One region of the Streptomyces sp. NPDC006743 genome, then DNA from elsewhere that is predicted to be linked to it. Evidence: riboswitches for the same ligand, from Rfam matches in the RefSeq annotation. Region 1 holds a riboswitch; each other region holds the start of a gene.

Region 1 (7,560 bases):
AGTAGGCGGAGATGTAGCCCTTGTCGAAGCGCATGCCCTCGGTGAGCTCGAGCTCCAGACCGAAGGTCTGCGACTCCTCGACGGTGATGACGCCTTCCTTGCCGACCTTGTCCATGGCCTCGGCGATCAGCTCGCCGATCTGGGTGTCGGCGGCGGAGATGGAGGCGGTGGAGGCGATCTGCTCCTTGGTCTCGACCTCCTTGGCCTGGTCGAGCAGGGCGGCGGAGACGGCCTCGACGGCCTTCTCGATACCGCGCTTCAGGGCCATCGGGTTGGCACCGGCGGCCACGTTGCGCAGGCCCTCGCGGACCAGGGCCTGGGCGAGGACGGTCGCGGTGGTCGTACCGTCACCGGCGACGTCGTCCGTCTTCTTGGCGACTTCCTTGACCAGCTCGGCGCCGATCTTCTCGTACGGGTCCTCGAGCTCGATCTCCTTGGCGATGGAGACACCATCGTTGGTGATCGTGGGCGCGCCCCACTTCTTCTCGAGGACGACGTTGCGACCCTTGGGGCCGAGCGTCACCTTGACGGCGTCCGCGAGCTGGTTCATGCCGCGCTCGAGGCCGCGCCGCGCCTCCTCGTCGAACGCGATGATCTTGGCCATGTGAAGTGGTCCCTCCAGGACTGGGGGTGATTCCTTCGGACCGCGCCCGCGCCCGCGACGGACGGCTCGCCGGCCTTGTGGTTCCTTGCCCCACGCGGCCTGCGGGCCTCACCGACCCGGTCCTTCGTTGTCACTCTCACCTTCAGAGTGCTAACGCCAATGATTAGCACTCGGCATGCCCGAGTGCAAGGTCCGCCCGCGAAGCGGGCTCGATGAGGGGTGGTGGTCGGGTGATGGACGGGCGCGCGCGCCGGGCGTGCGCGCGGACGGGATCAGCCGGGGGCGGACGGGGGCCTGCCGGTCGGGCGGGAGCGCGGGCACGCGGGCGGCCGGGCGTGCGGGCCGGCGCGCGGGCGGGCGGCCGGGGGCGCGGGCGGGCGGCCGGGGGCGCGGGCGGGCGGCCGGGGGCGCGGGCGGGAACGGACGAAGGGCCCACACCCCCGTGGAGGTGTGGGCCCTTCGTGTGACGTACGTTCAGGCGGTGACGCGAACCATGTCGGCCTGCGGGCCCTTCTGACCCTGCGAGATCTCGAACTCGACCCGCTGGCCCTCTTCCAGCGTGCGGTAGCCGTCCATCTGGATCGCGCTGTAGTGGACGAAGACGTCCGCACCACCGTCGACCGCGATGAAGCCGTACCCCTTCTCCGCGTTGAACCACTTGACGGTGCCCTGAGCCATGCCTAACTCCCCTATTACTGGCCCTTGCACAGATCCGCACTTCGCGGATCCGGGTCAGACCTCACCCCCCGTGGATCGGGGGCGTGCGCCGGAACGCGTCGACCGCGGCTGAATGTATCTGTCCAACTGCCGTCTGCAACAGGTCAATCGGACGAGAATTCCGGGCGGGAGCGGTCCGGAATGTGACGAGAATTCAGTCGATCCCCGGGCAAGTCGGGCCCCGCAAAACAAGGCAAATGCCGCAGAATACCCGCGCATTTTGGCTGCTTCTCATCGGCGGGCGGCAGGAATCCACAGGCGCTCATCCGGAAGATCCGGGGCGTGTTCCCCAACTCTACCGCGCTCAATCACATGGAATTGCCCCCTCCGCTTCTCTCGCGGAGGGGGCAATTCACGGCACGCTCGGTGATCGACATTACCTACGGTAATGGTCAGCCGCCGGCGACCGCCGGGATGATCGAGACGCCGGCGCCGTCCGGGGTCTCGGTCTGGAGGCCCTGCTCGAAACGCACGTCGTCGTCGTTGACGTAGACGTTGACGAAGCGGCGCAGCTTGCCCTGGTCGTCCAGGACGCGCGCGGCGATGCCCGTGTGGTTCTTCTCCAGGTCGGAGATCACATCGGCGAGCGTGGCGCCCTCGGCGCTCACCTCGGCCTGTCCGCCGGTGTAGGTGCGCAGGATGGTGGGGATGCGAACGGTCACGCTCATGATGCGAGGCCAGCCTCTCGGAAGGAGTCCAGGGTCGGGCGGATGGTGGCGGTCAGACCGGTGCCGGCCACCGCGTCCAGGGTCTTCAGGCCGTCACCCGTGTTCAGGACGACGGTGGTCTTCGTCGGGTCGAGGACGCCGGCCTCGACCAGCTTCTTCGTGACACCGACCGTCACACCGCCCGCGGTCTCCGCGAAGATGCCCTCGGTGCGGGCGAGCAGCTTGATCGCGTCGACGATCTGCGCGTCCGTCACATCCTCCACCGCTCCGCCGGTGCGGCGCGCGATGTCCAGCACGTACGGCCCGTCGGCGGGGTTGCCGATGGCGAGGGACTTGGCGATGGTGTCCGGCTTCTGCGGCCGGACGACGTCGTGCCCGGCCTTGAAGGCGGTGGACACCGGCGAGCAGCCCTCGGCCTGCGCGCCGAAGATCTTGTACGGCTTGTCCTCGACCAGCCCGAGCGCGATCAGCTCGCGCAGGCCCTTGTCGACCTTGGTGAGCTGCGAGCCGGAGGCGATCGGGACGACGATCTGGTCCGGCAGCCGCCAGCCGAGCTGCTCGCAGATCTCGTACGCCAGCGTCTTGGAGCCCTCGGCGTAGTACGGCCGCAGGTTGACGTTGACGAAGCCCCAGCCCTCGCCGGCCGGGTCGCCGATCAGCTCGGAGCAGAACCGGTTCACGTCGTCGTAGTTGCCCTCGATGCCGACGAGCTCGCCGCCGTAGATCGCGGCCATGACGACCTTGCCCTGCTCCAGGTCGTGCGGGATGAACACGCACGAGCGCAGGCCGGCGCGGGCGGCGGCGGCGCCGACGGCACCGGCCAGGTTGCCGGTGGAGGAGCAGGACAGGGTGGTGAAGCCGAAGGCGCGCGCGGCCTCCAGGGCCTGGGCGACGACCCGGTCCTTGAAGGAGTGCGTCGGGTTGCCGGAGTCGTCCTTGACGAAGAGCCTGCCGGTGTCGACGCCGATCTCGGCGGCGAGGTGGTCCGCCTGGACGAGCTTGGTCCAGCCGGGGTTGAGGTTCGGCTTGCCGGCCACGTCGGCGGGGACGGGCAGCAGCGGGGCGTAGCGCCAGATGTTCGCCGGACCGGCCTCGATCCTCTTGCGCAGTTCCTCGGTGTCGTGGCCCGAGAAGTCGTAGGCGATCTCCAGCGGGCCGAAACACTCCTCGCAGGCGAAGACCGGGCCCAGCGGCACGCGGTGGCCGCACTCGCGGCAGCTGAGCGCGGCGGCGGGGCCGAGATCGACGGAGGGGGTGTCGGTGCTGGTGGCAACTGTCTGCACAGCCATGGAGGCGAGGCCCTTTCTCCTCATCTTCCTCACGACGCATCTCGCCGTGAGACGGATTTGGCACCTTCCCTAGCCGGGAGCCCCGCGGTGGCGAGCGGACGGCTGACGTACAGCGATCCGTCGGTACGAGACCGGCTGGAGGGTTGCCGGGGCTTCATCGGGCCGTGTCCCTCTGCCCCTCTGGATGAGCGGTATTCGGTTGTGGTCCTGCTGTTGTGTCCTGCCGCGCGATCACGCGGTGGCAGGTCGCGGCGACCCCGGCATGCGAGCGTCGTCCGCGTTGTTCAAGACTGTAACCGACGGCCAGGACGGGGCGAGACGGACGTCCGAACCGCGAGACAGATCACACGATGATGTGATCCGGGCCGGGCAGCGGGCCGCAGCGATCCGAGCAGGAGTGAGGAGTCACCGACCGTGCTGGAAGAAGTCGAGCGCTGGCTGAGGACACGGTCCTGGTCCGTCGCCGATCGGCCGCTCGACGGCGTACTGGCCGCCAAACGCGCGAGCGGCTCCTCGGTCAGCGTCGTGCTGCCCGCGCTGAACGAGGAGGAGACGGTCGGCGACATCGTCTCCGTGATCCGCCGCGACCTGATGGCGCGGGTCCCGCTGGTCGACGAACTCGTCGTGGTCGACTCCGGCTCCACCGACCGGACCTCGGCGGTGGCCGCCGCGGCGGGCGCCCGGGTGGTGCACCGCGACGCGATCCTCCCCCGCATCCCCGCGGTGCCCGGCAAGGGCGAGGTGCTGTGGCGCTCGCTGCTGGTGACCCGCGGGGACGTCGTCTGCTTCGTCGACGCCGACCTGCGGGAGTTCTCCGCCGACTTCGTCACCGGCATCGTCGGGCCGCTGCTCACCGATCCGGAGGTGCAGCTGGTCAAGGCGATGTACGACCGTCCGCTGGGCACCGCCGCCGGGCAGGGCGGCCGGGTCACCGAGCTGATGGCCCGGCCGCTGCTCAACATGCACTGGCCGCAGCTGGCCGGATTCGTGCAGCCGCTCGGCGGTGAGTACGCGGCCCGCCGCTCGCTGCTGGAGCAACTGCCGTTCCCGGTCGGGTACGGCGTCGAGCTGGGCATGCTCGTCGACGCGCTGCACCTGGTCGGCCTGGACGCGCTCGCCCAGGTGGACGTGGGCGAGCGCATCCACCGCCACCAGGACGGGCAGGCGCTCGGGCGGATGTCCGCCGCGATCTACCGCACGGCCCAGCTCCGCCTGGCCCGCGGCCACCTGCTCCGCCCCTCGCTCACGCAGTTCGAGCGCGGCGCGGACGGCTTCGAGCCGCGTACGTACTCGGTGGACACCGAGGAACGCCCCCCGATGACGGAGATCGCGGAGTACGCGGCCCGCCGGGTGGCCTGACCCGAAGCGGACGGCGGGAGCACGTCGCCGGGACCCGGCGCGGGCCCCGGCCGGGTGACCGCGCCCGGGTGCGGGCCGCCGCCGGGCGGGTGGCCGGGACCGGACCCGCCGCGCCGGCGGGGCGCCGCCGCGTACGTTTGAGCGTTCGAAAGCCGGGCTAGGTTGAGGACCATGGCTGCAACGCACGGTGCCGAAGTGCTGGTCGCGTCCAATCGCGGGCCGGTTTCGTACGAGCTGCGCGAGGACGGCTCCCTGCACGCGAAACGCGGCGGCGGAGGGCTGGTCTCCGGCCTGTCCGCGATCGGCCCGGACGCGGGCGCGGTCTGGGTGTGCGCCGCGCTCGGCGACGCCGACCGGGAGGCCGTACGGCGCTTCGAGGACGGCCGGCGGCTGCCGGCCGAGGACACCGGCGGCCAGCGGGTCCGGATGCTCGACATCGCCCCGGACGTCTTCTCCGACGCCTACAACGGCATCGCCAACTCGGTGCTGTGGTTCGTCCACCACATGCTCTACCAGACCCCGCTGGAGCCCGTCTTCGACGCGGAGTTCCGGCGCCAGTGGGCTTCGTACGAGGCCTACAACCGGGCGTTCGCCGAGGCGCTGGCCGAGGAGGCCGCCGAGGGCGCGGCCGTACTCGTGCAGGACTACCACCTCACGCTGGTCCCGGGGATGCTGCGCGATTTCCGGCCGGATCTGCGGATCGGGCACTTCTCGCACACGCCGTGGGCGCCCGTGGACTACTTCCGGATGCTGCCCGACGACATCGCCGAGCAGGTGCTGCGCGGCATGCTGGGCGCGGACCGGCTCGGCTTCCTCACCCAGCGGTGGGCGGACGCCTTCGCGCAGTGCTGCGAGGCGCTGGCCGGCGGGCTCGGCGGCACCCGCGTCGGGGTGCACGGGCTCGGCGCGGACGCGGAGTTCCTGCGCGAGCGCTCGCACCGGGCCGACGTCAAGGAGCGGATGGCGGCGCTGCGCGAGGAGATCGGCGCCGCCCCGGACGGCGGGGCCCGCCGGACGATCGTCCGGGTGGACCGCACCGAGCTGTCGAAGAACATCGTGCGCGGGCTGCTGGCATACCGGCAGCTGCTCCAGGACCGCCCCGAGTGGCGCGAACGGGTGGTGCACGTCGCCTTCGCCTACCCCTCACGGCAGGACCTCGCCGTCTACCGGGAGTACACGGCCGAGGTGCGGCGGCTTGCCCAGGAGATCAACGAGCGGTTCGGCACGCCCGGGTGGACGCCGGTCGTCCTGCACGTCAAGGACGACTTCGCCCGCTCGCTCGCCGCCTACCGGATCGCGGACGTGGCACTGGTCAACCCCATCCGGGACGGGATGAACCTGGTCGCCAAGGAGGTCCCGGTGATCTCCGACTCGGGGTGCGCGCTGGTGCTGTCGCGGGAGGCGGGCGCCTACGCCGAGCTGGGCGAGGACGCGCTGGTGGTCAACCCGTACGACGTGGCGGGCACGGCGGCGGCGCTGCACGAGGCGCTGAGCATGCCCGGCACGGAACGGTCCGAACGGACGGGCCGCCTGGCCGCGGCGGCCACCGCGCTCCCGCCGGCCCAGTGGTTCCTGGACCAGCTGCACGAGCTGAACGCGGGCTGACCCGGTCCTCCACCGCCCCGGGCGCCCGCGCCGGCCCCGGGGCTCAGGCGTGCGCCGCCAGGGCGCCGAGGAGTTCCACCACCCCCGCGGGGCCCGGGACCACCAGGTCGGCCCGCTCGGACAGTTCGGTCACCTCCGTGCTGCCGCTGCACACCAGGACGCCCGGCAGGCCGTCGGAGCGGAGCTTGTCCAGGGCGGTGAAGGCGGGCAGGTCGCCGAGGTCGTCCCCGGCGTACAGGACGCAGCCCGCGCCGAGGCCGCGGACGAGGTCCAGGAGGGCGACGCCCTTGTCCATGCCCGGCGGGCGCAGTTCGAGGACCATCCGGCCGGGTTCGACGATCAGCCCGTGGCGGGCGGCCAGGCCGGCCAGGGGCTCGCGCAGGGCGTCGAAGGCGGCCTGGGGGTCCTCGGCGCGGCGGGTGTGCACGGCCAGGGAGCGGCCCTTCTCCTCGATCCAGGTGCCCTGCCAGGCACCGATCCGGTCCAGGAAGCCGGGCAGCTCGGCGCGGACGGCGGCGACGCCGGGGTGCGGGGCCGGGGCGGTGACGGTGCCGGTGGCCGCGTCCCAGCGTTCGGCACCGTAGTGGCCGAGGACGACGAGGTGGTCCAGGCCGGGCACGCCGGCGAAGCCGCCGTGCCGCACCGCCACTCCGGCGGGGCGGCCGGTGACCACCACCACGGCGGCCACCTTCGGGGCGAGCGCGGCCAGGGCGGGCACCGCGCCCGGGTGCGCCCTGGCCTGGTCCGGGTCGGGCACGATCGGTGCGAGCGTGCCGTCGAAGTCGAGCGCGATCACCGCGCGCTCCGGCCGCGCGAGCAGCGCGGCGAGCCCGTCCCGTCCGGCCCGCGTGGCGGGCACCGGCAGGGCGGGGGCGTCGGGGGCGGGGTTGGTCGAGTCGGTGTCGTGGCCCATACGCCGAACCTATCCACACACGGCCGGGCCCACTCCTCGGCGGCCGCCGCTCAGCGCTCCGACCGCCGCGCCTGACGCACACGGCGCAGCCGGTTGACGGTCACCGGGTCGTGCGCCAGGGCCCGCGTGTCGTCGAGCAGGGCGTTGAGGAGCTGGTAGTAGCGGACGGGGGAGAGCCCGAGTTCCTCGCGTATCGCGCGCTCTTTCAGGCCGGGGCCGGTGAAGCCCCGCCGCTCCAGGGCGAGGATCTCCCGCTCCCGCAGCCCGAGACCCGGCTCCCGCTCGCCGCCCGCGTCGTCGTCCACGTCCATACGGGCACGGTAACCCCGGCCACCGACAACGCGCCGGGCGGAGCCGGGCCCGGCCGGCTCAGCCCGCGTTCTCCCTGGCCTCGGCCTCCGAGGC
Region 2 (7,560 bases), on a different contig from region 1:
CGGGATGGAGACGCCGGCCTGCGCGTACGCCCAGGAGGTCAGCCCCGAGCAGTCGAAGGAGGACGGGCCGGTGGCGCCGTAGACGTACGGGCTGCCGATCCTGCTCTGTGCGGCGGAGAAGGCGGCGCCCGCGTGGCCGCTGCCCGGGGTGATCTTGCCCATGGAGACCCGCTCGGTGCCCCGGGTGGCGCGGGTCTGCTCGGCGGCGGCGAGCTGCTGCTTCTCCTTGGCGGTGAGCGTGTTGAGCAGCTTCTGCGCCTCGGCGAGCTTGCCCTGGACTTCCTTCTTCTTGCTGCCCAGTTCGGTGCGGGTGGCGGCGAGGTCCTTGAGCTTGGCGGTGGCCTCGGCGCGCTGCTGGGCGAGCTGGCGCTGCTTGTCCTGGATCTTCTTCAGCGCGTCGGCCTGCTGGCCGCTGACCTGGTCGAGGGTGGCGGCCTGGTCCAGGTACTCGTCCGGATGCGAGGAGAGGAAGAGCTGGAGGGAGGGGTCGATGCCGCCGGAGCGGTACTGGCCCGCCGCCATCGAACCGAGGCCGTCGCGCAGCTTGTTGAGGTCCTGCTGACCGCGCGCGACGTTGTCCTGGATGGTGGAGATCTCCTTCTGGAGCTTCTCCTGCTTCTCCTTGGCCCCGTTGTACTTCTCGGTGGCCTGCTCGGCCTGCTCGTAGAGCGCGTCGACCTTGGACTTGACCTCGTCCTTGCTCGGCTTCTCACTCGGAGCCGCGTTGGCCGCCTGCGCGCTGATCGCGACGGCGGCGGCGGCCGCGGTGGTGAGCATCGTCACGCGTGCGCGACTGGGCTGTTTGGGTCGACGGTGGGACGCCACGGAAGAAAGCTCCTTCTTGTGAGTGACCACCCGCTCGGAGGTTCGAGCCCAGACCCTAGTGACCTCATCGTGATGAATTCAAATCCTCCCACCAAGAAATTCCGTCACAGCCCGCATTCTTTGCCCTCAACTCACCAGGGGTGAGGCACGGTTGACGCTACGTTGCGTGACGGATCCGTCAATTCGGGCATCAAACCTCTACGTTGTGAATGAGACGTAGATCGGCTTATGACCGTTTTGCGGATCCAGGGGAGCGGCCGGCGGGCCACCGCGGCCCGCCCGTGCCCGTCCTCAGCCGCGGGACAGACGCTTCAGCAGCATCGCCGACGCCACCGGGCGCGCCCCCGCGCGGGCGACACCGTCGGCCACCTCGCGGTCGGTGGAGGCGACGATGACCGGCCGGCCCGGCGGCTCGGCGCGCACCAGCTGACGGATCAGCTCGTCCGCGGTGACACCCGGCTTGGAGAACAGCACCCGCACCCCGCGCGGCGGCGCCAGCAGCACCGGCGCGGCCAGTTCGGCCCCGTCGAAGACACAGGTGACCTCGGCGCCGGTCTGCGCGGCGAGCTGCGAGAGCTGCCCGAGGAGCCGCAGACGCTGCTTCTCCAGCGGCATCTGGGGATAGCCGGTCTTGGTGACGTTGTAGCCGTCGACGACCAGATGGACCTGCGGCAGCGCGAGCAACTGGTCGAGGACCGCCGGGTCGTGCTCGGACAGCGCACGGGCGGCGATGTCCTTCGGTGTCATCCGGCCCGGCTCCACCGCGTCGACGGTCTCGGCGGGCCGTACGGACACCGGCGGCAGGGCGAGTTCGCGCCGGAGCCCCTGGGCGGCGTCGAGCACCGTGTCCAGCAGCAGCCGCACCCGCATGTCCTCGACGCTGCGGCCCTCACGGGCGGCCTTGCGGGTGGCCTCCAGGGCGGCCTCCGCCTCGCCCAGACGCGCCTTCAGCCGCCGGTTCTCGCTCTCGGCGGCCGACACCTGCACCTGCGCCTCGGCGCGCGCCGTCTCCGTCTCGCCGCGCGTCTTGCGCAGCGCCGCCTCGCCGCGCTTGACGTCGCTGAGCGCGGCGCGCAGCTTGCGGTGCAGCGAATCGGCCTCCTTGCGCGCCGCGTCCAGCTCGGTGCGCAGGCGTTCGGTCTCGGCGCGGGCCTGCTCGCGGGCGGCGGCGAGCTGCTCGCGCAGCCGCTCCAGTTCGGCGCGGCTCTCCTCCTCGGCGCGCTCGGCGTGCGCCCGCAGCGCCTCCTCGCCCGCGGCGGTCACCAGCTTCACCCAGCCCGCCGGGCGCAGGACGTAGGCCGCGGCGGCCACGTCGAGCGGGTCCGCGGCCGGGGGCGGCGCGCCGGAGTCGAGGGCGTCGCACAGCTCCGCCTGCGCCTCCCGGAACTTCTCCCCGACCCGCTGCCGGAACAGCGTGTCGGTCTCCAGCGCCGCCGCCATCGCGTTGCCGGCGAACTTGGCCCGGCGGTTGGGCGCGAACCGGGCGTACTGGCGCAGTTGCGCGGGCAGCTCGGCGACGGTCAGCCGGCCGAAGGCGTCGGCCACGATCTGCACGACCCTGCGGCGCACGCCGTCGGGCAGCGGACAGTCGAGCACCTCAGCGGCGCCGTCGCCCGGCTCCCCGCCTCGTGTCTGCGCCATCCGTCACCCCAATGCCTCACGGGACCCCTCCCGGGGTCGCCTGTGCGGGTCCGCTCCGCTCAGGAGCCGGCGCCCGGCCTGTCCACGAGTTCCACCTTGTCCACCGCGTTGCACCAGCGGCAGCGCACCGACTCGATGGTCTCACTGACGACCTCGCGCTCCTCGACCGTGGGCTCCCCGGCCAGGTCGAGGTGGACGTACTCGACGACCTTCGAGGAGCGCGTCACGTCGAAACGGGTGAGGTTGCCGCAGAGGGTGCAGCGCCACCGCGTCGTGGCGGTCGGCAGGGGAACCGTCATCGGGCTGCTCACTTTCCTTCCGGATTCCGCGACGCGCCGGCTTCCCCGGTGCGCCGGCTCGTAACCCTACGGCCTGGAGGCCACTCGGCGCCCGGCTGTCCACGGCGGCGAGGCGGTGTGTGCGGATGCGTCCTGTTACGTCATGCTCTGTACACATGATCAGCTCCAGGAACGCGGTGGCCGCCCGGACGGTCAGGGCACTCAGGGCGGTCCGGTCCACATCGGCGCCGGTGACGACCGCCCTGATCGTCCTGTGCTGCGCCGCCTTCGCGATCAGCCCGGCCGCCGGACTCCTCCCCGCCCACGGCACCGGGGACACCCTGCTCCAGGCCCAGCAGGCCTACTTCCGGCGCTGGGGCGTGATCCCCGCCGACCTGTTCACGGGCTCCGCCCGGGCCGCGCTCACCCCCGCCACGGCCCTGTTCGTGCACGGCAGCTGGGTGCACCTGCTCGGCAACATGCTCTTCCTGCACGTCTTCGGCGCGCTGACGGAGGAACGCCTGGGCCGCGTCGAGTTCACGCTGTTCTACCTCGGCTGCGGCTACCTGGCCCTGCTGGGGTACGCCGGCGCCCACGCGGACTCCGGCCAGACCCTGGTCGGGGCCTCGGGGGCGATCTCGGCGGTCCTCGGCGCCTTCCTCTACCTGTTCCCCCGGGCCCGGGTCACCAGCGTGCTGCCGTTCCTCTTCTTCCTGCCGCTGCGCCTGCCCGCCTGGGTCGTCCTGCCCTTCTGGGCCGCCCTGCAGTGGCTGGCCGCCGGCCGGGCCCCCGACGGGCCCGGCGTGGCCTACCTGGCCCACGTCATCGGCTTCGCGCTCGGCTTCGGCTACGCGTGGGCCAGGTTCGGGCGGCCGACTAGAGTGAAGGCCACCCCTGCTCCGGCCCCCGAGGGAGAGAACCAGCCGTGATCACCGCGATCGTCCTCATCAAGACCAGCGTGGACCGGATCCCCGAGATCGCCGAGCGGATCGCCTCGCTGGAGAGCGTGAGCGAGGTCTTCTCCGTCACCGGCACCTACGACCTGATCGCCATGGTGCGGGTGGGCCGGCACGAGGACCTGGCGGAGATCATCCCCGGCCGGATCAGCAAGATCCCCGGCGTGGAGGCCACGGACACGCACGTCGCCTTCCGCACGTACTCGCAGCACGACCTGGAGGCGGCGTTCGCGATCGGGCTGGACTCCTGACCGTCCGACCGCCGCCCCCGGAGCACCGTCCGCCGCGGCCTCCCGCGGCACAGCGCCGGCTCGTCACCGGCCACGGGACGCGGGTCCTCACACGGCGGGCACGCAGCGGCCGTCCTCGGTGCGGTACGTCCACTTCGCGCCCTCGGCCACCAGCTCCCGCACCGCCGCCACGAAGCGCTCCACGTGCTCGTCGGGGGTGCCGGCGCCGAAGCTGACGCGGATGGCGTTGAGGGACTTCTCGCCGGGCGCGGCCTCGGGGGCGCCGCACTCGCCCTGGGTCTGCGGGTCGCTGCCGAGCAGGGTGCGCACCAGCGGGTGGGCGCAGAACAGGCCGTCGCGGACCCCGATGCCGTACTCGGCGGAGAGCGCGGCGGCGAAGTGCGAGCTGTTCCAGCCCGCCACCACGAAGGAGAGCACGCCGACCCGCGGGGCGTCGTCCCCGAACAGGGAGAGCACCTTCACCTCGGGCACCCCGGCCAGCCCGTCGCGCACCTTGCCGATGAGGTACTGCTCGCGGGCCACCAGCGTGTCGAACCCGGCCTCGGTCAGCGCCTTGCAGGCCGCCGCGATCGAGTAGGCGCCGATGACGTTCGGCGAGCCGGCCTCGTGGCGGGCGGCGCTGTCGTGCCACTGCACCTCCACTCCCCCGTCCGCGCGCCGCGTCACCCGGCGGCTGGCGCCGCCGCCCGCGAGGTACGGCTCGGCCTCCCGCAGCCAGTCCGCGCGCCCGGCCAGCACACCGGAGCCGAAGGGGGCGTACAGCTTGTGCCCGGAGAAGGCGACCCAGTCGACGTCGAGGTCCTTGACCGACACCGGGTGGTGCGGGGCGAGCTGGGCGGCGTCCAGGACGATCCGGGCACCGTGCGCGTGGGCGGCGGCGGCCAGCTCCCGCACCGGCCACAGCTCGCCGGTGACGTTGGAGGCGCCGGTGACGCAGACCAGGGCGGGGCCGTGGGGCTCGCGGTCGGCCAGCGCCCGTTCCAGGGTCGCCACGGCCTGCTCCGGGGTGCGCGGGGCGTTGAGGTAGGTCACCTGCGCGTCGCGCCAGGGCAGCAGGGACGCGTGGTGCTCGGTCTCGAAGACGAACACCCGGCAGTCGGCCGGGACGGCGCGGGCCAGCAGGTTGAGGGAGTCGGTGGTGGAGCGGGTGAACACCACCTGGTCGTCCGCGCGGCAGTCGAGGAACCCGGCGACGGTGCGGCGGGCGTTCTCGAACAGGTCGGTGGAGAGCTGCGAGAGGTAGCCGGCCCCGCGGTGGACACTGCCGTAGTAGGGGGCGTACGCGGCCACGTCGTCCCAGACCCGCTGGAGCGCGGGGGCGCTGGCCGCGTAGTCGAGGGCCGCGTAGGTGACCTCGCCGCCGGTCACCAGCGGCACGGTCACATCCCGTCCCAGAACGGGCAGCGGGGCACAAACGGACTGGTCGGCGGCGACGGTGGAGACAGACATGGGTGAACTCCCGTGAAAGCAGGGCGAATCCACCACGCGAGCGGACAGGGCTCCAGCGTGGTGGAGTGAGAAGAGGTGTGCGGAGGCGGGGCTCTGCGGCCTCGGGGCCGGTCGCCCTAACGCATTCGGTTGCTCACGGAAGGCTCCCTCGTACGACCAGGACCCCTGGTGATGCGAGGGGTCCGCGCTTGCCGTAGACCTCGCTGCCTACGACCTGGTCTTCACCCGGGGCACCCCGCCACGGACGGAGGGTTGCCGGACAGCCGGCCGGGGCCACATGGCTGTCACTCATGACCTGGTCCAACATCTTGCCACACGATCTTCCCGGCGCAAGGCGCGGTCCGGATCGTGGACCGCGCCCCGCGCCGCGCCGCACGGCTCAGGCGTTGCTGGCGGCCACCCAGCGCTCCAGCGTGCGCCGGGCCGCCCCGGAGTCGATCGACTCGGCGGCCTTCTCCATCCCGGCCCGGATCTGCTCCGCCAGCGTCCCCGAGCCCGGTTCCAGGGCGACCAGGGCCGCCGCCGAGTTCAGCAGGACGGCGTCCCGCACGGGGCCGCTCTCGCCCTCCAGCAGCCGGCGGGCGACCTCGGCGTTGTAGGAGGCGTCCGCGCCGCGCAGCGCCTCCACCGGCACCAGGTCCAGGCCGACGTCGCGCGGGTCGAAGGCCTCCTCGGTGACCTTGCCGTCCCGGACGATCCACACCCGCGAGGTCGCGGTGGTGGTCAGCTCGTCGAGCCCGTCGTCGCCGCGGAAGACCAGGGAGGAGTTGCCGCGTTCGGCGAAGACGCCCGCCACGATCGGCGCCTCGTGCGCCACCGCGACGCCGACCGCCTGGGCCTTCACCTTGGCCGGGTTGGTCAGCGGACCGAGCAGGTTGAACACCGTGCGGATGCCCAACTGCCCGCGGGCGGCGCCCACATGGCGCAGCGCCGGGTGGAACTTCACCGCGAAGCAGAACGTGATCCCGGCCTCCTCGGCGACCTCGACCACCCGCCGCGGCGTCAGGTCGAGGTTGACGCCGAGCTTCTCCAGGACGTCGGAGGCGCCGGAGGCGGAGGACGCTGCCCGGTTGCCGTGCTTGACGACCTTCGCGCCGGTGCCCGCGACGACGATCGAGGACATGGTGGAGATGTTCACCGTCTTGGCGCCGTCGCCGCCGGTGCCGACGATGTCGACGGTGGCGCCGGGCACCTGGATCACGTTGGCGTGCTCGTACATCGTGCGGACGAGGCCGGTGATCTCCTCGACGGTGGCGCCCTTGGCGCGCAGGGCCACCGCGAAGGCCGCGATCTGGGCGTCGGTCGCCTCGCCGCCCATCATCCGGTCCATGGCCCAGGCGGTGTCGTCGGCGACCAGGTCCCGGCCCTCCAGCAGACCGTTCAGCATCCGGGGCCAGGAACGGCCCGCCGCGGTGTCGCCTCCAGCGGGGGTCACAGCGCTCATAAGCCGCTCCTGAATCGGTGCCCGGGGCTCCCGGACGCTATCTCTCGTACCGATGTCCACCCTATCCAGCCCCGGGCACGGCGAAGGGCCCCGTCCGGGATTGGGGCACCCCCTGCTCTTCTGAGCTTGGGGGAGGACGGGGCCCTTCGGCCTGGCGTGGCGACGCTCAGGGGTCAGTGATCAGTGGTGGCCGTGGCCGCTCGTGATCTCCTTGTACTCCTCGACGGTCGGCTTCGCGATCTGGCTGTCCTCACCGAAGTACGCGTTGCTGAGCTTGGCGCGCAGCTTCTCCGTACCCCCGACCTTGCGCTCGACACCGTTCTCGTCGACCGTCGGGCCGATCTCGGCCGGCTCGTACTGGTGGTGGGCCGTGAGGGTGTACAGCTGCTCCTGGCTGAGCGGCTCGTGGACCTCGATGAACTCACCGTGCGGCAGGCGCTTGATGATGCCGGACTCGCGGCCGTGCAGCACCTTGTCCTTGTCCCGGCGCTGCAGGCCGAGGCAGATCCGCTTCGTGACGACGAAGGTGACGATCGGCGCCAGGAAGAACGCGATGCGCACGAACCAGGTGATCGCGTTGATCGACAGGTGGAAGTGGGTGGCCCACAGGTCGTTTCCACCGCCGACCAGCAGCACGAAGTACCAGGCGATCCACGCCGCACCGAAGGCCGTACGGGTCGGGACGTTGCGCGGACGGTCCAGGATGTGGTGCTCGC
Region 3 (7,560 bases), on a different contig from region 1:
GGTCGGCGGCCACGCGGTAACCGTTCCGCTCCATGCACCGCTGCCAGCGGCGGAAGACGTCCGTGACGCGCGGGTCCCGGGACGAAGCGACGAAACTCTCGGCTTTGATGCGGGAGACGATGCCGTCCGCTCCGGTGCCGGGCCCCTGGAGGCCGTCCGACGCCGAGGACCGCGCTCCCAGCGCGCGGTCGGGAGCGCCGTAACACCCGTTCACCGCAACGCGCCGGCCCAGATACTCGGTGATCCGTTCGCCGGTGGTCACGTCGACACCGCTGAGGACGGTCCGCGCCCCGGCGGACAGGGCCGGTGGCTTGGCCTGTGCCCGACCGGCGGTGGCGGCGGACGCAGGTGCGTCGCGAGGCACGTGATAGCCCCAAGTCCGCGCCGTTTCGGGGTCGGTGACACCGTAGCGCCGGAACATCACCGAGTACTGGAGGACTTGTTCGCCCGTGGCGGGGGCGTGACTGACGGGATAGGTGAAGCCGAACCCGCGCATGCAGTCGCGCACCAGCGAGGCCGCCGCCCAGTCGTACCGCGCGGTCTGCGCCGGAGTCAGCATGTACCGCTCGATGGGCAGGTGCAGGGACTGAACGTCCGCGCCGGCGGTGGGCGTGGCCGCGGGCGGGACCTCCTGACCGGGCTGGGCGCGGCCGGAGGTGCATGCCGTCGTGAGGGCCAGCAGGAGCGCGCACGGAGCGACAGGCCGGCAGGCGGAGCGGAAGAACCCCATGGTGTTGTCTCCTTGCCAGGCGGGGCCGCCGGTGGAGCGCGGCCCCGCACCGGATCACATCGGCCGGACGGACCGGGTCAGTGGCCCACGCCCGGGCAACGGGTGTGGTCCGAAATGGCTATGGACGCCTCGTCGTTGCGCAGGTAGTCCTTGAGGTTGCCGCCCTTGCCGGGACTGAGCCAGTTCGAGTTCCCCTGGAAGTCCTGCGAGTACCAGATGCCGACGTTGCAGGCGGAGGAGGCGTTCTCCGCGGAGGCCGCGTTGTTGCGCACGGCCTGACCGGCGCCCGCCGAGCCGTGGCCGTCGGAGGAGAACGTGGCGCCGCTGAGGTTGCGCACGGCGGTGGACTTGGACTTCCAGGCCGCGCCCTCGGCCCCCGGCGAGTAGTAGAGGCAGAAGAAGTACGGGCTGGTCGTCCCGCACCGCACCGGCGAGCTGTTGGTGTTCCAGCCGTCGATCGTGTCGCTGGTGGCGCTGGACTGCCCGGCCAGGACACCGACCAGGGCGAGTGAGGCGGCGGCCGCTGTCCCGAGCCGCGCGACCATGCGCTGTGCATACATGTGGGTTCCTCGTTTCTCCTCGCACCCCGATGAGGCGCGAGAGGGATCAAAGACGGTTCCTGAAGGGGGGAGCGCTTCATGGCGTGCCCGGGTGGCAGCCGTCGGCGCCCGCACGGGCAGGCGAGGCCCCCGCCGGCCGGTGCCGTTCCTCCGGCCGGGAGGGGGCACCTGCCGGGCCCGCTCCATCAGGATTCCTTCGTCGTCCGTGGCCGATCGAGCAGATTCGGGCTGCGCCGAATGGCGGACAAACGGCTTGCCCAGCCCGCTCGTTGGGGCGCGGGCGGCGATCCGGCGGTGTGCCGTCCTGATTCGGTCTGGACCGGACTTGGAGATTCACGAAGGATCACCCTCGGCTCTTAGAGCTGCGAACAAAAGGGGCGCCCGGCTCGCGACGCCCGGCACGCACGCTCGCGGCGTTGCCGAAAGGTCCTGGTAGCTCCGCTACCAGGACCTTCCGGCGCCTTGCGATCGCACGCACCGGACGCCGCGAGCTGACCGGACTCCCCTTCTGTTCGCAGCTCTTACGCACCGGGCACGGGGGGAAGCATGGTCTACCGCATTCACTTCACGGTCGAGGACCTGATGAGGACCCGGGTGGCGCAGCCCTCGCCACTGATGGAACTGGCCGCCGCGGTACGCATCCTGCAGAGCCGCAGCCACCCGGTGCGGTTCGGGGCGTGGAGACACGCCGCCTTCGCCGGCTTGGAGCCCATGGCCCGGATGGTCCTCGACCTGATCCCGCCAGGGGGCTGGGCGCCCACGTTCCTGAGTTCCGCCGGCACGGGCGAGCCGCACGAGCTGCTGGACCGGGCGCGCGCCGCACCCCGTTCCCGGGTCCGCGAGGACCTGGCCCACATAGCGGAACGGCAGCCGCTCCCGCCGTGGGCCCGCCACCTGGCCGACGACCGCGACCTGCGGCGGCGGCTCCACGAGAGCCTGGATCACGTCCACGACGTGCTGCTGTCCCCCCACTGGGCCCGTGTCGTCGGCGAAGCAACGGCCGACCAGGGGATACGGATGCGGCATCTGCTCACCGGGGGAGTGGAAGCCCTGTTCGCCTCGCTCGACCCGCGGCGGATCCGCTGGACGGCACCCGTCCTGGAAGTCGCCATGGTCTCCGGTTTCGATGGCGACCTGTACCTCGAAGGCCGAGGGCTGCTCCTCGTCCCTTCGGTCTTCGGAGCGGACTCGCCCGCCATCGACATCGACGCCGAACCACAGCCCGTGGTGAGGTACCCCGTCGGCCACGGCTCCGCGCCACCCCTCACGACGCCGGTCCGCCCGGCCCCGACCGCAGCACACACTTCACTGAGTTCTCTGATGGGCCGGACCCGCGCCTCCGTGCTGTACGCCATCGCCCAGCACCCCAGCTGCTCGACCAAGGAACTCGCCGCTCTCACGGGCATGACGCCCCCCAGCGCCAGCGAACACGCGACCACCCTGCGCGCGGCCGGACTGATCCACACGGTCCGGCACCGCAACACGGCACTCCACAGCCCCACCCCCATGGGGATCGCCCTGCTCAACTCCGCGCCACGCGCGGGAGTGTGACGGTGCGTCAGAGGAACCGGAACGGCTGAGTCTCCAGTGCCCCGGGTCCGGGCCCGCAGGCCGGACCCGTTCCACCTGGTGGACGAGCATTGACATCCGTTCGGGTCATTGTCTTAACTACGTGCCCAGAACGGTCATGAGTGTCAGCGACAAGCCCTGGCTGGCTGACCGGCAACCCTCGCACCGCGGTGGGGTGCCCCAGGCGACGACCGGACCGATGAGACTTCGGTAAGCGCGAGGCCCACAGGGCCGGAACAGTGACGGTGACGCCATGTACGCAGCTCCCAGGACGGCGACACGCCGCCCGCAGAGCCGCGTGTCGCCGTACCCGACCCCCCTCGTCGTCGATCGCGCCATCGATCTGCTCCGCGTGAACAGCGCACTGTGTACCGCACCGGGCAGCGCCCGCTGCCGGGGCTGACACCTCTCCGCAGCCCCCGCCTCCCCTGACCGGCACCGCCCGAGCGGTGTGCCGTCGTCCTCCACGCCCCCGGTGCCTCGCCGTCGTCCGCGCCTTCGCGCGCCGCCGCGCTTCCGGGGTGTCCCCACCCAGCCGGAGCCCACCATGAGTGAACCCCCTGGCGCCACCGTCACCCTCGCCGAAGCGCCGACCACCGAGGGACGTCAGCAGACCCTCACCGCCCAGCGAGTCCTGCCGCTACGGCGGCCGGGACGCTGGATCGCCACCGCGGCAGTCCTGGTCCTGGTCGCCCAGTTCGTCCACGGACTGGTCTCCAACCCCTTCTACCAGTGGGACCGCTTCGGCTACTGGTTCCTGCGGCCGAACATCCTCGACGGACTCCTCATCACCTGCGAAGTAACCGCCTACAGCGCGGTGCTGGGCCTCCTCGGCGGCATCCTGCTGGCCCTGGCCCGGCTGTCGAGGAGCCCGGTGCTGCGCGCGGTCAGCTGGACCTACGTCTGGGCGCTGCGCTCCATCCCGCTCATCGTGGTGCTGATCTTCCTCTACAACTTCAGCGCCCTCTACAAGACGCTGAGTGTCGGTGTCCCCTTCGGGCCGGCCTTCTTCTCCTTCGACGAGTCCCGGCTCGCCACCGACATGGCCGTCGCCGTCGTCGGCCTCAGCCTCAACGAGGCCGCCTACGCCGCCGAGGTGGTCCGCGGCGGCATCCTCTCCGTCGACCAGGGCCAGCACGAGGCGGCCACCGCGCTCGGTCTGCCGAAGAGCTACCAGTTCCGGAGGATCGTCTTCCCGCAGGCGCTGCGTTCGATCGTCCCGAACTACGTCAACCAGCTCATCGGTCTCGTCAAGGGCACCTCGCTGGTCTTCTACGTCTCCCTGCTGGACCTGTTCGGCACCGCCCAGTCCATGGGCTCCACCTACCCCGGCGACATCGTGCCGCTGCTGCTGGTCGTCACCGTCTGGTACCTGGTCCTGACCAGCGTCGTCTCCGTTCTCCAGTTCTACGTCGAGCGGTACTACGCCCGCGGTGCCACCCGCAGCCTGCCGCCGACGCCGCTGCAGAGGCTCCGCACCGGTCTCGGCGACCTGCGGACCCGCATCCGCCGGGAGGCCGCCGTATGACCGCCAAGACCCTGCAAGCCCTGGCCGCCGTCGAGCCCGCCACCGTGGAAGTGCACGACGTGCACAAGTGGTACGGCTCCCACCGGGTGCTGAACGGCATCGACCTGACCGTCCGCCCCGGCGAGGTCACCGTCATCCTCGGTCCGTCCGGCTCCGGGAAGTCCACCCTGCTGCGGGTCATCAACCACCTGGAGCAGCCCGACATCGGCCACGTCAGCATCAACGGCGAGCTGATCGGCGTGAAGCGGCAGGGCGAGCGGCTGAGGGAGCTGAGCGAGCGGGCCATCCTCACCCAGCGCGCCCGGATCGGCTTCGTCTTCCAGAACTTCCACCTCTTCCCGCACCTGACCGTCCTCGACAACGTGGCCGCCGCGCCGGTCGCCACCGGGAGGCTCGGCAAGCCCGAGGCGCTGGAACTCGCGCGCGAACTCCTCGGCCGGGTCGGCCTCGCCGACAGGACCGGCGCCTATCCACGCCGGCTCTCCGGTGGCCAGCAGCAGCGTGTCGCCATCGCCCGCGCCCTCGCGCTGCGTCCCGGCGTCATCCTCTTCGACGAACCGACCTCCGCCCTGGACCCCGAACTCGTCGGCGAGGTCCTCGCCGTCATCAAGGACCTGGCGACCAGCGGCACCACCCTCGTCATCGTCACCCACGAGATCGGCTTCGCCCGCGAGATCGCCGACCGGGTCGTCTTCATCGACGGCGGAAAGATCGTCGAACAGGGGCCGCCCACCGAGGTCCTCGACAGCCCCCGGCACGAGCGGACCCGCGACTTCCTCGGCAAGGTCCTCTGACACACCGCACCCCGCGACCACCCCACCCCGCTCCCTCACCTGAAGCGACAAGGAACAGCCATGTCTGCCCACGTCACCCGACGCAGCCTGACACGCGGCATCACCGCGGCGACCGCCGTCGCCACCCTCGCCACCGGGCTCGCCGCCTGCGGCGGCGACAGCGAAGCCGCCACGGCGGTGAGCGACACCGCCGGCACGGTCACCGTCGGCCGGCTGTCCAACGGTGCCGCCAAGGAGACCACCTTGAAGGTCCCGGAGGTCAAGTCCATCAGCGCCGAGCTGCCCGCCGCCGTCAGGAAGAGCGGCAAACTGGTGATCGGCTCCGGCACCCTGCCGTCAGGCTCCCCGCCGCTGGGCTTCGTGGGCAGCGACCAGAAGACCCTCACCGGTTCCGAGGCCGACCTGGGCAGACTGGTCGCGGCCGTCCTCGGCCTCGAACCGGAGGTCAAGCGGTTCACCTGGGAGAACCTCTTCGTCGGCATCGACAGCGGCAAGGTGAACGTCGGCTTCTCGAACATCACCGACACCGAGGAGCGCAAGCGCACGTACGAGTTCGCCTCCTACCGCAAGGACGACCTCGCCTTCGAGACGCCCAAGTCCTCGAAGTGGACCTTCGACGGCGACTACCAGGCTCTCGCGGGCAAGACCGTCTCGGTCGGCGCGGGCACCAACCAGGAGCGGATCCTGCTGGAGTGGCAGAAGAAGCTCCGGAGCGAGGGCAAGAAGCTCACCGTCAAGTACTTCCAGGACAACAACAGCCTCTACCTGGCCCTGAACAGCGGCAAGATCGACGCCTTCCTGGGCCCCAGCCCCAACCTCTCCTACCACGTCACCCAGACCGCGAGCACCCCCGACGCGACCAGGATCGCCGGCCGGTACTCCGGCGCCGGCGAGGCCCTCCAAGGGCTGATCGCGGCGACCGCGAAGAAGGGCAGCGGCCTGGCCAAGCCTCTCACCGACGCGATCAACCACCTGATCCAGAACGGCCAGTACGCCCAGTGGCTCGCCGCCTGGAACCTCTCCGGCGACGCCGTCACCAAGTCCGAGGTCAACCCGCCCGGACTGCCGCTCGACAACTCCTGACCACCGCGTGCCCCGGACTCCACCGCCGCCCGCGGCGGAGTGCCCGCGCGCCGCACACCCGAGCCGCCCACGGAGAACGCCACGCCATGTCCGTCACCACCCTCGACGCCGGCCCCTCGCACATCCTGGACAACCCCGCCTGGGCCGCGCTGACCGGACCCCACGCCCACCTCGCCCGACGCGTCGGCCGTGCCGCCCGCTACCACGAGGAGGTGGCCCCCTTCCACGCCGTCTCCGACGAGACCGACCCGCGCGCCTGGGCCGACCTCGCCACGCTCGTCGGCCCCGGCGGCACCGCCTCGGTGCGCGGCGTCACCGAGACACCGCAGGGCTGGGAGATCCTGCGCACCGGACACGGCGTCCAGCTCGTGGACACCGGTGTGCGCGCGGAGCCCGACCGCGAGGCCGTCCGGCTCGGCCCCGACGACGTACCCGAGATCCTCGGCCTGGTCGCCCGCACCCGGCCGGGGCCCTATCTGCCCCGCACCGTCGAGATGGGCACCTACCTCGGCATCCGCCACCACGGCCGGCTGATCGCCCTGGCCGGCGAGCGGCTGCACCCGCCCGGCTGGAGGGAGATCAGCGCCGTGTGCACCGACCCGGACCACCGCGGCCGGGGGCTGGCCACCCGCCTCGTCCGCGCGGTCGCCGCCGGCATCAGGGAGCGCGGTGAACGCCCCTTCCTGCACGCCGTGGCCACCAACGCGAACGCGATCCGGCTGTACGAGTCGATCGGCTTCACCCTGCGCCGCCGTACGGTCTTCTCGCTGGTGCGGCACACCGGCGCCGCCGCTTCGCAGGAAACGGCATAGCCATGACCTCGCGCTCGTCGCGGGCGGCCGCCCCAACCGTCGGGGCGCAGGTGCCACAAGTGACACCTGCGCGCCGCGTCGTCCGCCTCCCCTCCCCGCCCCGCGTCGGCCCGCAGCGCGTGCCCGGCTTCCTCTGTTGCTCCTGACCCGGATTCCCCAGCGCCGCGCGCCCCGGTTCCCGCGGGCCGGCGATCTCGTACGGACCTCCAGGAAGGCATCCACCCGTGTCCCCTTCTCCTTCGCTGCACCTCGCCGTGGCCCTCGACGGCACCGGCTGGCACCCCGCCTCCTGGCGCGAGCAGGCCGCCCGCCCCAGGGACCTGTTCACCGCCGGATACTGGGCCGACCTGGTCGCCGAGGCCGAGCGCGGCCTGCTCGACTTCGTCACCTTCGAGGACGGACTCGGCCTGCAGTCCTCGCACTACGGCGAACCGGACGGCCGCACCGACCAGGTCCGCGGCCGCCTGGACGCCGTACTGATCGC

The links. A riboswitch is a leader RNA that binds a small molecule or an ion and turns the genes downstream of it on or off. The one in region 1 is predicted to bind S-adenosylmethionine.
Region 2: linked by a shared signal. The riboswitch ahead of ABZ719_RS02335 (aminotransferase class V-fold PLP-dependent enzyme) and the one ahead of thrC (threonine synthase) in region 1 are both predicted to bind S-adenosylmethionine.
Region 3: linked by a shared signal. The riboswitch ahead of ABZ719_RS00070 (amino acid ABC transporter permease) and the one ahead of thrC (threonine synthase) in region 1 are both predicted to bind S-adenosylmethionine.

What each region holds. Positions count from the first base shown of each region.
Region 1 covers NZ_JBEYJA010000004.1:187,798-195,357, forward strand. The annotation lists gene groL (chaperonin GroEL) at 1-604, opposite strand, end outside; gene ABZ719_RS05440 (cold-shock protein) at 1,079-1,282, opposite strand; gene ABZ719_RS05445 (MoaD/ThiS family protein) at 1,714-1,989, opposite strand; gene thrC (threonine synthase) at 1,986-3,278, opposite strand; SAM riboswitch class I at 3,296-3,469, opposite strand; gene ABZ719_RS05455 (glucosyl-3-phosphoglycerate synthase) at 3,693-4,637, shown strand; gene ABZ719_RS05460 (trehalose-6-phosphate synthase) at 4,809-6,242, shown strand; gene otsB (trehalose-phosphatase) at 6,286-7,155, opposite strand; gene ABZ719_RS05470 (DUF3263 domain-containing protein) at 7,206-7,466, opposite strand; gene ABZ719_RS05475 (extracellular solute-binding protein) at 7,525-7,560, opposite strand, start outside.
Region 2 covers NZ_JBEYJA010000002.1:188,228-195,787, reverse strand. The annotation lists gene ABZ719_RS02360 (NlpC/P60 family protein) at 1-825, opposite strand, end outside; gene ABZ719_RS02355 (NYN domain-containing protein) at 1,117-2,466, opposite strand; gene ABZ719_RS02350 (hypothetical protein) at 2,526-2,765, opposite strand; gene ABZ719_RS02345 (rhomboid family intramembrane serine protease) at 2,921-3,673, shown strand; gene ABZ719_RS02340 (Lrp/AsnC ligand binding domain-containing protein) at 3,670-3,951, shown strand; gene ABZ719_RS02335 (aminotransferase class V-fold PLP-dependent enzyme) at 4,039-5,400, opposite strand; SAM riboswitch class IV at 5,580-5,696, opposite strand; gene trpD (anthranilate phosphoribosyltransferase) at 5,780-6,844, opposite strand; gene ABZ719_RS02325 (ubiquinol-cytochrome c reductase cytochrome b subunit) at 7,025-7,560, opposite strand, start outside.
Region 3 covers NZ_JBEYJA010000001.1:10,484-18,043, reverse strand. The annotation lists gene ABZ719_RS00085 (hypothetical protein) at 1-730, opposite strand, end outside; gene ABZ719_RS00080 (hypothetical protein) at 808-1,290, opposite strand; gene ABZ719_RS00075 (MarR family transcriptional regulator) at 1,837-2,841, shown strand; SAM riboswitch class IV at 2,974-3,082, shown strand; gene ABZ719_RS00070 (amino acid ABC transporter permease) at 3,407-4,387, shown strand; gene ABZ719_RS00065 (amino acid ABC transporter ATP-binding protein) at 4,384-5,181, shown strand; gene ABZ719_RS00060 (transporter substrate-binding domain-containing protein) at 5,242-6,264, shown strand; gene ABZ719_RS00055 (GNAT family N-acetyltransferase) at 6,351-7,076, shown strand; gene ABZ719_RS00050 (LLM class flavin-dependent oxidoreductase) at 7,301-7,560, shown strand, end outside.